DNA from 3 places in the Enterobacter sp. RIT637 genome. Region 3 is predicted to be linked to each of the others. Evidence: predicted binding sites of a transcription regulator. Region 3 holds the regulator's gene; each other region holds the start of a gene.
The links. Region 3 encodes PhoB, which activates phosphate uptake and scavenging genes when phosphate is short. Its sites were predicted from a motif close to CTGTCATAAAACTGNCNNAT; they were not measured.
Positions count from the first base shown of each region.

Region 1: the regulator PhoB is predicted to act here: its motif matches at 1,933-1,952, upstream of phnC (phosphonate ABC transporter ATP-binding protein).
Region 2: the regulator PhoB is predicted to act here: its motif matches at 2,130-2,149, upstream of uvrB (excinuclease ABC subunit UvrB).

Region 1 covers NZ_JAIHAZ010000023.1:37,973-41,255, reverse strand. Annotated here, with positions in the region: gene crfC (clamp-binding protein CrfC) at 1-422, opposite strand, end outside; gene K5E19_RS21820 (zinc ribbon domain-containing protein YjdM) at 1,019-1,354, shown strand; gene yjdN (VOC family metalloprotein YjdN) at 1,435-1,866, shown strand; gene phnC (phosphonate ABC transporter ATP-binding protein) at 2,040-2,828, shown strand; gene phnD (phosphonate ABC transporter substrate-binding protein) at 2,852-3,283, shown strand, end outside.
Region 2 covers NZ_JAIHAZ010000003.1:244,622-247,904, reverse strand. Annotated here, with positions in the region: gene uvrB (excinuclease ABC subunit UvrB) at 1-1,877, opposite strand, end outside; gene K5E19_RS08080 (ABC transporter ATP-binding protein) at 2,630-3,283, shown strand, end outside.
Region 3 covers NZ_JAIHAZ010000014.1:5,535-8,817, reverse strand. Annotated here, with positions in the region: gene sbcD (exonuclease subunit SbcD) at 1-1,091, opposite strand, end outside; gene phoB (phosphate response regulator transcription factor PhoB) at 1,279-1,968, shown strand; gene phoR (phosphate regulon sensor histidine kinase PhoR) at 1,990-3,283, shown strand, end outside.

The DNA of each region.
Region 1 (3,283 bases), on a different contig from region 3:
AGGATCAACGCGTCAATAGGAGAGACATGCGAGAAATGAAGTACCGGCTCCTTCTGACCCGGCGTATGGCGGATCAGCGTCGGGAGCGCAGTCATTGGCCGGTTGCGGTTCGGCAATACCTCGGTACCCACAATCGCATTAATGGTGGTTGATTTACCCGCCTTCATGGTCCCGACAATGGCCAATACCATTTCGAGGCGGGTTATTTTGCGTAATTCATTATTTAGCATCGCCTGCTGAGCATCGACGCCTCGGGCGCTGAAATGTAAGGGCAGTACATTATTATTAACGCCTCTCACCGCGGCCGTCGCGCTATCCAGCATCGAACCTGGCATTGATTTCAAGGTCTCAAGATTCTGTAGCGCGAGCTGTAACAGACGCTCAGCTTCCTGGCTTAATTCAAAAATGGTCTGTGTGTGCATGATAAAAGCCTTTCCTTAACGCAAATTTATTACTTTTATTAAGCCACTTTGTTTTGATTATGCTGTTTCGGCTTATATGATCACGTATGGAAACATGTTCGCAAAATATAACTAATTGATGGCTATCAGAAATAAATAACCATCCTTGCAAGGCGCGTAAAACGGCCCCCTTGGCCGGAAAGCCAAAAGATAAAAAGCGTAGCTCATTTTCAGGAAACATCAGGATATATCATTGCTATTTACCCACCTAAAAAGAGAGGTAACTCCCCACCACCATGGGATGAATGGCGTTGGTGAACATGGATAAATAACAACTTGTTGCTTAACCTTATCCGAAATGGAAGAGCGTAGCAATTTGATGCAATAAAATATTCGATATATTTAGCATCATTTCTTTCCATCGTCTTAATGCATCAAAGCATCGCTTAACTGACTGACAGCAAGTGTCACTCGCCGCACAATTTTTGCATTTTTTTTATTATGCAATAGCACCGACAAAAGTGTGGATTTGCGTTATACTTGCCGCCTTTTTCGGCACTCTGCCGTCATTTAGCTGGCACTTTCCAGCGTGTTAACACTTTTTTGAGGATACCGACATGCAACTCCCACACTGCCCGAAATGCAATTCTGAATACACTTACGAAGATAATGGCATGTTCATCTGCCCGGAATGCGCACACGAATGGAATGACGCCGAGCCGTCGCAGGACAGCGATACCCTCATCGTAAAAGATGCGAACGGCAACCTTCTGGCCGACGGCGACAGCGTCACCGTAGTGAAAGATCTGAAGGTGAAAGGCAGCTCTTCCATGCTGAAGATCGGCACCAAAGTGAAGAACATCCGTCTGGTTGAAGGCGATCACAACATCGACTGCAAAATTGACGGCTTCGGTCCAATGAAACTGAAATCCGAGTTCGTGAAAAAGAACTGATTTACCCGCCCGGTGGCGCTTCGCTTACCGGGTTTTCGGGAACTACACTTAACGGGCTTTTCTTACGTGAGGTAAAGATTATGCCGTTAAGTCCCTACATCTCTTTCGCCGGCAACTGTGCAGAAGCCACTTCTTTCTACCAGCAAGCCGTCGGCGCAGAACTCCTTTATAAAATCACCTTCGGCGAAATGCCAAAAGACGAAAACAGCGAGGAAGGCTGTCCGTCCGGCATGCAGTTTCCCGATTCCGCCATCGCCCACTCTAACGTCCGCATCGCGGGCAGCGATATCATGATGAGCGACGGAATACCGCCCGGCAGCAGCGCGCAGTACGCGGGCTTCACGCTGGTGCTCGACACCCAGGACGTGGCAGAAGGTAAGCGCTGGTTCGACAATCTCGCCGCAGGCGGAAATGTCGAAATGGCCTGGCAGGAAACCTTCTGGGCGCACGGCTTCGGTAAGGTCACCGACAAATACGGCGTGCCGTGGATGATTAACGTCGTTAAATCGTAGGCCGGATAAGCGCAGCGCATCCGGCAACAGCGCCCGGTGGCGCTGCGCTGACCGGGCCTACGGTGATTGTCATAAAACTCCCCTCAACTCTTCAAATTCCCGCAACCCACACTTAACCCAAATGTCACATTGATGCGCCAGCATGAGGCCACATTTATCGTGAGGCCCAGCACATGCAAACCGTCATCCGCGTCGAGAAACTGAGCAAGACCTTCAATCACAACAAGGCGCTGCATGCCGTTGATCTGACCGTCCAGCAGGGCGACATGGTGGCGCTTCTCGGGCCGTCCGGTTCAGGTAAATCCACCCTTCTGCGCCATTTAAGCGGCCTCATCACCTGCGATAAAACGCCGGAAAGCCACGTCGAGCTGCTGGGCAATACCGTGCAGCGCGCGGGCCGTCTGGCGAGCGATATTCGCAAAAGCCGCGCCCAGACGGGCTACATCTTCCAGCAGTTCAACCTGGTTAACCGCCTGACGGTGCTGGAGAACGTGCTGATTGGCGCGCTCGGTAGCACCCCGTTCTGGCGTACCTGCCTGCGCTGGTTCTCCCCGTCCCAGAAGCAGGAAGCCTTACAGGCGCTGACCCGCGTCGGCATGGCGCATTTCGCCCACCAGCGCGTCTCCACCCTGTCCGGTGGACAACAGCAGCGCGTCGCTATCGCCCGCGCGCTGATGCAGAAAGCAAAAATCATTCTTGCCGATGAACCCATCGCCTCGCTGGACCCGGAATCGGCACGCATCGTAATGGAAACCCTGCGCGACATTAACCAGCACGACGGCATCACCGTGGTGGTGACGCTGCATCAGGTGGATTACGCCCTGCGCTACTGCGAGCGCATCGTCGCCCTGCGTCAGGGGCACGTGTTCTTTGATGGCGCAAGCCACCAGTTTGATAACGAACGTTTTGACCATCTCTACCGCAGCATTAATCGCGTCGAAGAGAACGCGCAGGCTGCATAACGTCCCCATAACGAGGAATGGAAATGAGCTATAAAACGGTTGCCGCGCTGGCCTTCACCAGCATGTTCAGCATCAGCACCCTGTTAAGCCCGGCGTATGCGGAAGAGCAGGAAAAAGCGCTGAACTTCGGCATTATTTCGACGGAATCACAGCAGAACCTGAAACCCCAGTGGGAACCGTTCCTGAAAGATATGGAAACCAAACTGGGGATCAAAGTGAACGCCTTCTTTGCCCCGGACTACGCGGGCATCATCCAGGGGATGCGCTTTAATAAAGTGGACATCGCCTGGTACGGCAACCTCTCCGCCATGGAAGCGGTGGACCGCGCGAACGGACAGGTGTTTGCCCAGACCGTTGCGGCAGATGGCTCTCCGGGCTACTGGAGCGTGCTGATCGTGAACAAAGACAGCCCGATCAACAACCTCAACGACCTGCTCGCCAAACGCAAAGAGCTG
Region 2 (3,283 bases), on a different contig from region 3:
GTCAGCACGACGGTATCTTCTTCCACCACTGAACGCGCCTTGCCGCGGCCTTTCGCTTTGGTTTTGGCAATGTTCTGACCCAGCGCCAGAATATCCACCACCTTCTTGTTCAGCCCCTGTGGCGTAATGCCGTGCTCTTCGTTGTAGCGCTGCTGTTTCTCGCGGCGGCGCTCCGTTTCGCCAATCGCTTTCGCCATCGACGGGGTGATTTTGTCACCGTACAGAATCGCTTTCCCGTTAACGTTACGCGCGGCGCGACCGATGGTCTGGATCAGCGAACGCTCGGAACGCAGGAAGCCCTCTTTGTCCGCATCCAGAATCGCCACCAGCGAGACTTCCGGCATATCCAGGCCTTCTCGCAGCAGGTTGATCCCCACCAGCACGTCAAACTCGCCCAGACGCAGATCGCGAATAATCTCCATGCGCTCGACGGTGTCGATATCCGAGTGCAGATAACGCACCTTCTCGCCGTGCTCTTCCAAATACTCGGTCAGGTCTTCCGCCATGCGTTTGGTGAGCGTGGTCACCAGCACGCGCTCGTTGATCGCCGAACGGGCGCGAATTTCCGAGAGCAGATCGTCCACCTGAGTGGCCACCGGACGAACTTCAATAATCGGGTCAAGCAGGCCCGTTGGGCGCACAACCTGATCGACAACGTCTTCACCGGATTTCTCCAGCTCGTAGTTGCCCGGCGTGGCCGAGACGTAAATGGTTTGCGGCGCGAGCGCCTCAAACTCTTCAAACTTCATCGGGCGGTTATCCAGCGCTGACGGCAGGCGGAAGCCGTACTCCACCAGCGTCTCTTTACGCGCCCGGTCACCGCGGTACATCCCGCCGATCTGCGGGATCGTGACGTGGGATTCGTCGATCACCAGCAAACCGTCTGCCGGAAGGTAGTCAAACAGCGTCGGCGGCGGCTCGCCCGGCCCGCGCCCGGAGAGGAAGCGCGAGTAGTTTTCAATGCCGGAGCAGTAGCCCAGCTCGTTCATCATCTCAAGGTCGAACTGGGTGCGCTGGCTCAGGCGCTGCTCTTCGAGCAGCTTATTGTTCGCCAACAGCACCTTGCGGCGGTCGGCCAGCTCTACTTTGATCTCTTCCATCGCCTGCACGATACGCTCACGCGGCGTCACGTAGTGCGTTTTCGGATAGATGGTAAAACGCTGGATCACCGATTCAATGTGTCCGGTCAGCGGATCGAACAGCGACAGGCGTTCAACCTCTTCGTCAAACAGCTCGACGCGAAGCGCCATATCGTCTGATTCCGCCGGGAAGATGTCGATCACCTCACCGCGTACGCGGAACGTCCCGCGCTGGAACGCCTGATCGTTACGGGCATACTGCAGCTCCGCCAGACGGCGAACGATGGCGCGCTGGTCGATGATCATCCCCTGCGTCAGGTGCAGCATCATCTTGAGATAGAGATCCGGATCGCCCAGACCGTAGATCGCGGAAACCGATGCGACGACGACCACGTCGCGACGCTCCAGAAGCGCCTTAGTGGCCGACAGTCGCATCTGCTCGATGTGTTCGTTCACCGAGGCGTCCTTCTCAATGAAGGTGTCAGAGCTCGGCACATAGGCTTCTGGCTGGTAGTAATCGTAGTAGGAGACGAAATACTCCACCGCGTTTTCGGGGAAGAACTCTTTCATCTCACCGTAGAGCTGCGCCGCCAAAGTTTTATTGGGTGCCAACACCATCGTGGGGCGCTGGAGATCCGCAATCACGTTGGCGATGGTGAAGGTTTTACCCGAGCCGGTTACCCCCAATAGCGTCTGATGCGCCAGCCCATCTTCCAGCCCCTCTTCCAGACGGCGGATGGCCTCGGGCTGATCCCCCGAAGGACGGAAAGCAGAATTCAATTTGAACGGTTTACTCATGGGCGACAACCTGATGACGTTATAAGCGGCAGGTGAGTAATTTTACTCGTTGTTGCCAGGAATGCCAGTAAAAAACACTGGATGAAAAACCAGTAGCATGTCAGGATATTTAGCATAGCGCCTGAATGATTGGTGCGATAACGACCAAAATTTGGACTGTGACAATATAAAACACCAGTCAAGTCAGGTTATCCCCAGAACTTTTCCTTTTTTAACATTTGTCAAGCCAGGTAATGATAGTTTTGTGGCAACGGGTGACAGTTTCATGACGGCAATTGATTTTATCTAACCAGTTAATTACAAAGCGATATTTTCTAAAGCCGTGTTTCGCATCAATTCGGGCGTAACCCGCGTGTTCTCTCGCTTATCGCGTGTTTTCTAACTCTAATGCACATGGTTATCCACAGGAATAGTGGATAACTGCGTCCAGCCCGTACAGACCGCCACTCGGCAAATTCCCGGTTTTTCCCACGAGGCGGCAACAAAAAATTTTTATAGCTATTTTTTGATGCTAAACAGTTGAGTCATTCATAACCCACTCGTGCGATCTCGCTCACAAATCCACCATTTCACGCCCTGCACCACAATTCACCGCTTCCGGCACCGTAGATGTGCAATTTGAGGAACCGCGAGACGATCCACAGAGACTTATTCCTAAAAAAGTCCCTTTTTTAATCACTTTATCGTTTCTGGCAGGCGTTTTGCAGAGTCGACAACGAGCGTCATCAATAACCCTTTTTAAGGAGAGAAAGATGTTGAGTCTGCGTGCTGTGAATCAGTTTTACGGAAGCCAACATACGCTATGGAACCTGGATTTAGATTTTCCGCAAGGCATATGTACAGGCGTCGTTGGCCTGCCGGGAATGGGCAAAACGACCCTGATGAACTGCATTACCGGAAAAGTGCCCGTCGAAAGCGGCACCATTATCTGGCATGAAGCCGGCGCGCCGCCGCGCGATTTGCTCCGCCAGGCATCAGAGCACCTTTCCATGCCGGGCATAGGCTATGTGCCGCAGGACAGGCGGATCTTTTCCCAGCTGACGATTGATGAGAATTTGCATATTGCGATGCAGGCCGTGGGGAAACCCGATCCTGAGGCGAAAAGAGACGTTTACGACCTGTTTCCGGCACTCTATTCGCTGCGGCAGGCCCGCGCCAACACGCTCTCGCCAGACGACCAGTACCAGTTGGCCCTGGCCAACGCGCTGGTGAACCGCCCGCGCCTGCTGATCCTTGATGAGCCCCTGCACGGCGCAGGACACAGCTTCGCCCAGAAGCTGGGGCAGCTACTGGTGCGCTTAAACCGGGAGTTAGGTATGACGGTGCTGTTAGCGGAGCAACAGCTGTCGTTTATCCGCCGGGTTGCGGAGCGTTTCTGTATGCTCTATCGCGGACGTAACGTGGCG
Region 3 (3,283 bases):
TCTTCCACCCGCAGTTCACTGAGCGTTTCACGCTGCGCACTTAACAGAATTTTCTCGCGCTGCTCGCGGCTGCGGCGTACCAGTAAGACTTCGACGGGCAAATCTTCCGTCAGCGCCTGAATTTTACGCTGCATATCGTGCAGGTAGTCATCGGTGGTGATTTCGATATCCAGCCAGACGGGCGGAACCTGCTCGACGCCACGCCACTGCTCAAGCCGTTCAGCGATGGCCGCCAGATCGCCTTTTAGCACTGCCAGCGGTTGGGTAACGGGCACGTCCAGCGTCTCGACAGCGCTGAGTTTACCGTCGGTAAAACTGACAAGATGCACGGATTTGGCCTTGCCTGTTTCATCGAAGCTGAGCGAAATGGGCGAGCCGCAGTAGCGGATATGCTCGCAGCCGCCGACGATCTGCGCGCGGTGAATGTGCCCGAGCGCGATGTAGTCGGCTGGCGGGAAGTTCTGCGCCGGGAAGGCATCCAGCGTGCCGATATAGATGTCACGTACGGCGTCACTTTTACTGGCACCCACGGTGGTGAGATGCCCGGTTGCTATCACCGGGATTGCCGTTTCGCCGCGCAGGGCGCAGGCATCGGTATGCTGCTGGTGATAATAATCAGTGATAGCCTGTAATAAATGCTGTTGCTTTTCGCCGCCGGAAAGTCCCGCCTGGCTCTGCACGATATCGCGCGGACGTAAAAATGGAATGGGGCACAGCACCGCTCCCGGCGTGCCGTCACGTTTTTTCAGGATCTGCGGGGCATGCCCGGCGCTGGCCACCACGGTGGTATTGAGAAACGCCAGAATATCGCGGGATTCATTTAGCGTGGCCACAGAGTCGTGGTTTCCGGCAACAATCACCAGATGACAGCCGGTCTGCTGCAGGTTCACCACGAAACGGTTATAGAGCTCACGCGCATAGCTCGGTGGAGAACCGGTATCGAAGATGTCACCCGCGACAATAATCGCATCCACGTCATGCGATTGTGCCGTCTCCAGCAGCCAGTTCAGGAAGGCTTCGTGTTCCGCCGCCCGGCTTTTGCTGTAAAAGTTTTGACCCAGATGCCAGTCTGAAGTGTGAAGTATGCGCATAGCTGATCCGTGGCGAAAAGAGTTGATGGCGATTATAAACTCTCAGGGAGTGGAAAATAACCGCTGTAATAAAACAACAGTTTGCCATTTATGGTGGTAAGGTTTTTCATAAATCTGTCATAAATCTGACGCATAATGACGCCGCATTACAAACTTGTAACTTAAATAAGATAAGACAGGGCAAAGTATGGCGAGACGTATTCTGGTCGTAGAAGATGAAGCTCCAATTCGTGAAATGGTGTGCTTCGTGCTCGAACAAAATGGCTTCCAGCCGGTTGAAGCGGAAGATTATGACAGCGCGGTGAACCAGCTGAATGAACCCTGGCCCGATCTGATTCTGCTTGACTGGATGTTGCCTGGCGGATCTGGCCTGCAGTTTATCAAACATCTTAAACGTGAAGCGATGACCCGCGATATTCCGGTTGTCATGCTGACGGCGCGCGGTGAAGAAGAGGATCGCGTGCGCGGTCTGGAAACCGGCGCGGACGATTACATCACCAAGCCGTTCTCCCCGAAAGAGCTGGTGGCACGCATCAAAGCCGTCATGCGCCGCATTTCGCCGATGGCGGTGGAAGAGGTGATTGAGATGCAGGGCCTCAGCCTTGACCCAACGTCACACCGCGTGATGACCGGCGAAAATCCCCTCGACATGGGACCTACCGAATTTAAACTCCTGCACTTCTTTATGACCCACCCGGAACGCGTCTACAGCCGCGAGCAGTTGCTGAATAACGTCTGGGGAACTAACGTGTATGTGGAAGACCGGACGGTTGATGTGCATATTCGCCGCCTGCGTAAAGCGCTGGAGCTGAGCGGTCACGATCGCATGGTTCAGACGGTCCGCGGTACGGGTTATCGTTTTTCGACCCGTTTCTGAACAGTGACAGGAGTGTGACGCGTGCTGGAACGTCTGTCATGGAAAAGGCTCGTCTTTGAACTGATCTTATGCTGTATTCCGGCCTTCATTCTGGGGGCCATCGTTGGGCATCTGCCGTGGTTTTTGCTGGCGGCAGTGACCGGGTTATTAATCTGGCATTTCTGGAACTTACTGCGCCTTTCCTGGTGGCTGTGGGTGGACAGAAGCATGACCCCTCCGCCGGGAAGCGGCAGCTGGGAACCGCTGCTGTATGGTCTGCACCAGATGCAGATGCGCAATAAAAAGCGACGTCGCGAGCTGGGAAGCTTAATCAAACGCTTTCGCAGCGGCGCGGAGTCGCTGCCGGATGCCGTCATTCTGACCACTGAAGAAGGCACGATTTTCTGGTGTAACGGCCTGGCGCAACAGCTGCTGGGCCTGCGCTGGCCGGACGATAACGGGCAAAACATTCTTAACCTGCTGCGTTATCCGGAGTTCACGCTGTATCTGAAAAAGCGTGATTTTACGGGGCCGCATAATCTGAGGCTCAACAACGGGCGTCATCTGGAAATCCGCGTGATGCCCTACAGCGATCGGCAGTGGCTGATGGTGGCGCGGGATGTCACCCAGATGCACCAGCTGGAAGGGGCGAGACGCAACTTCTTCGCGAACGTGAGCCACGAATTACGCACCCCGTTGACCGTGCTTCAGGGCTACCTGGAGATGATGCAGGAGCAAACGCTCGAAGGTGCGCCGCGTGAAAAAGCGCTGCACACCATGCGCGAGCAAACGCACCGTATGGAAGGCCTGGTGAAGCAGCTGCTGACGCTCTCGAAGATTGAAGCCGCACCTTCACTGGCGCTGAATGACACCATCGATGTGCCGATGATGCTGCGGGTGGTGGAGCGCGAAGCGCAAACGTTAAGCCATAAAAAACATCAGATTAGCTTTGAGGTCGACGGCACCCTGAAGGTGCTTGGCAGTGAAGATGAACTGCGCAGTGCCATTTCCAACCTGGTGTATAACGCGGTGAATCATACGCCGGAAGGGACCCATATAGTGGTGCGCTGGCAGCGTGTAACCGCGGGCGCTGAGTTTAGCGTTGAGGACAACGGGCCGGGGATTGCCCCTGAGCATATACCGCGTCTGACCGAGCGATTCTACCGTGTGGATAAAGCGCGTTCACGGCAGACCGGGGGAAGCGGCCTGGGGCTGGCAATTGTGAAGCACGCGGTGCATCATCATGAAAGCCGTCTTGATATTCAAAGTACGCTGGGCAAAGGAACCCGCTTCAGCTTTGTTATTCCGGAACGATTAATTGCCAAAAAGATCGCCT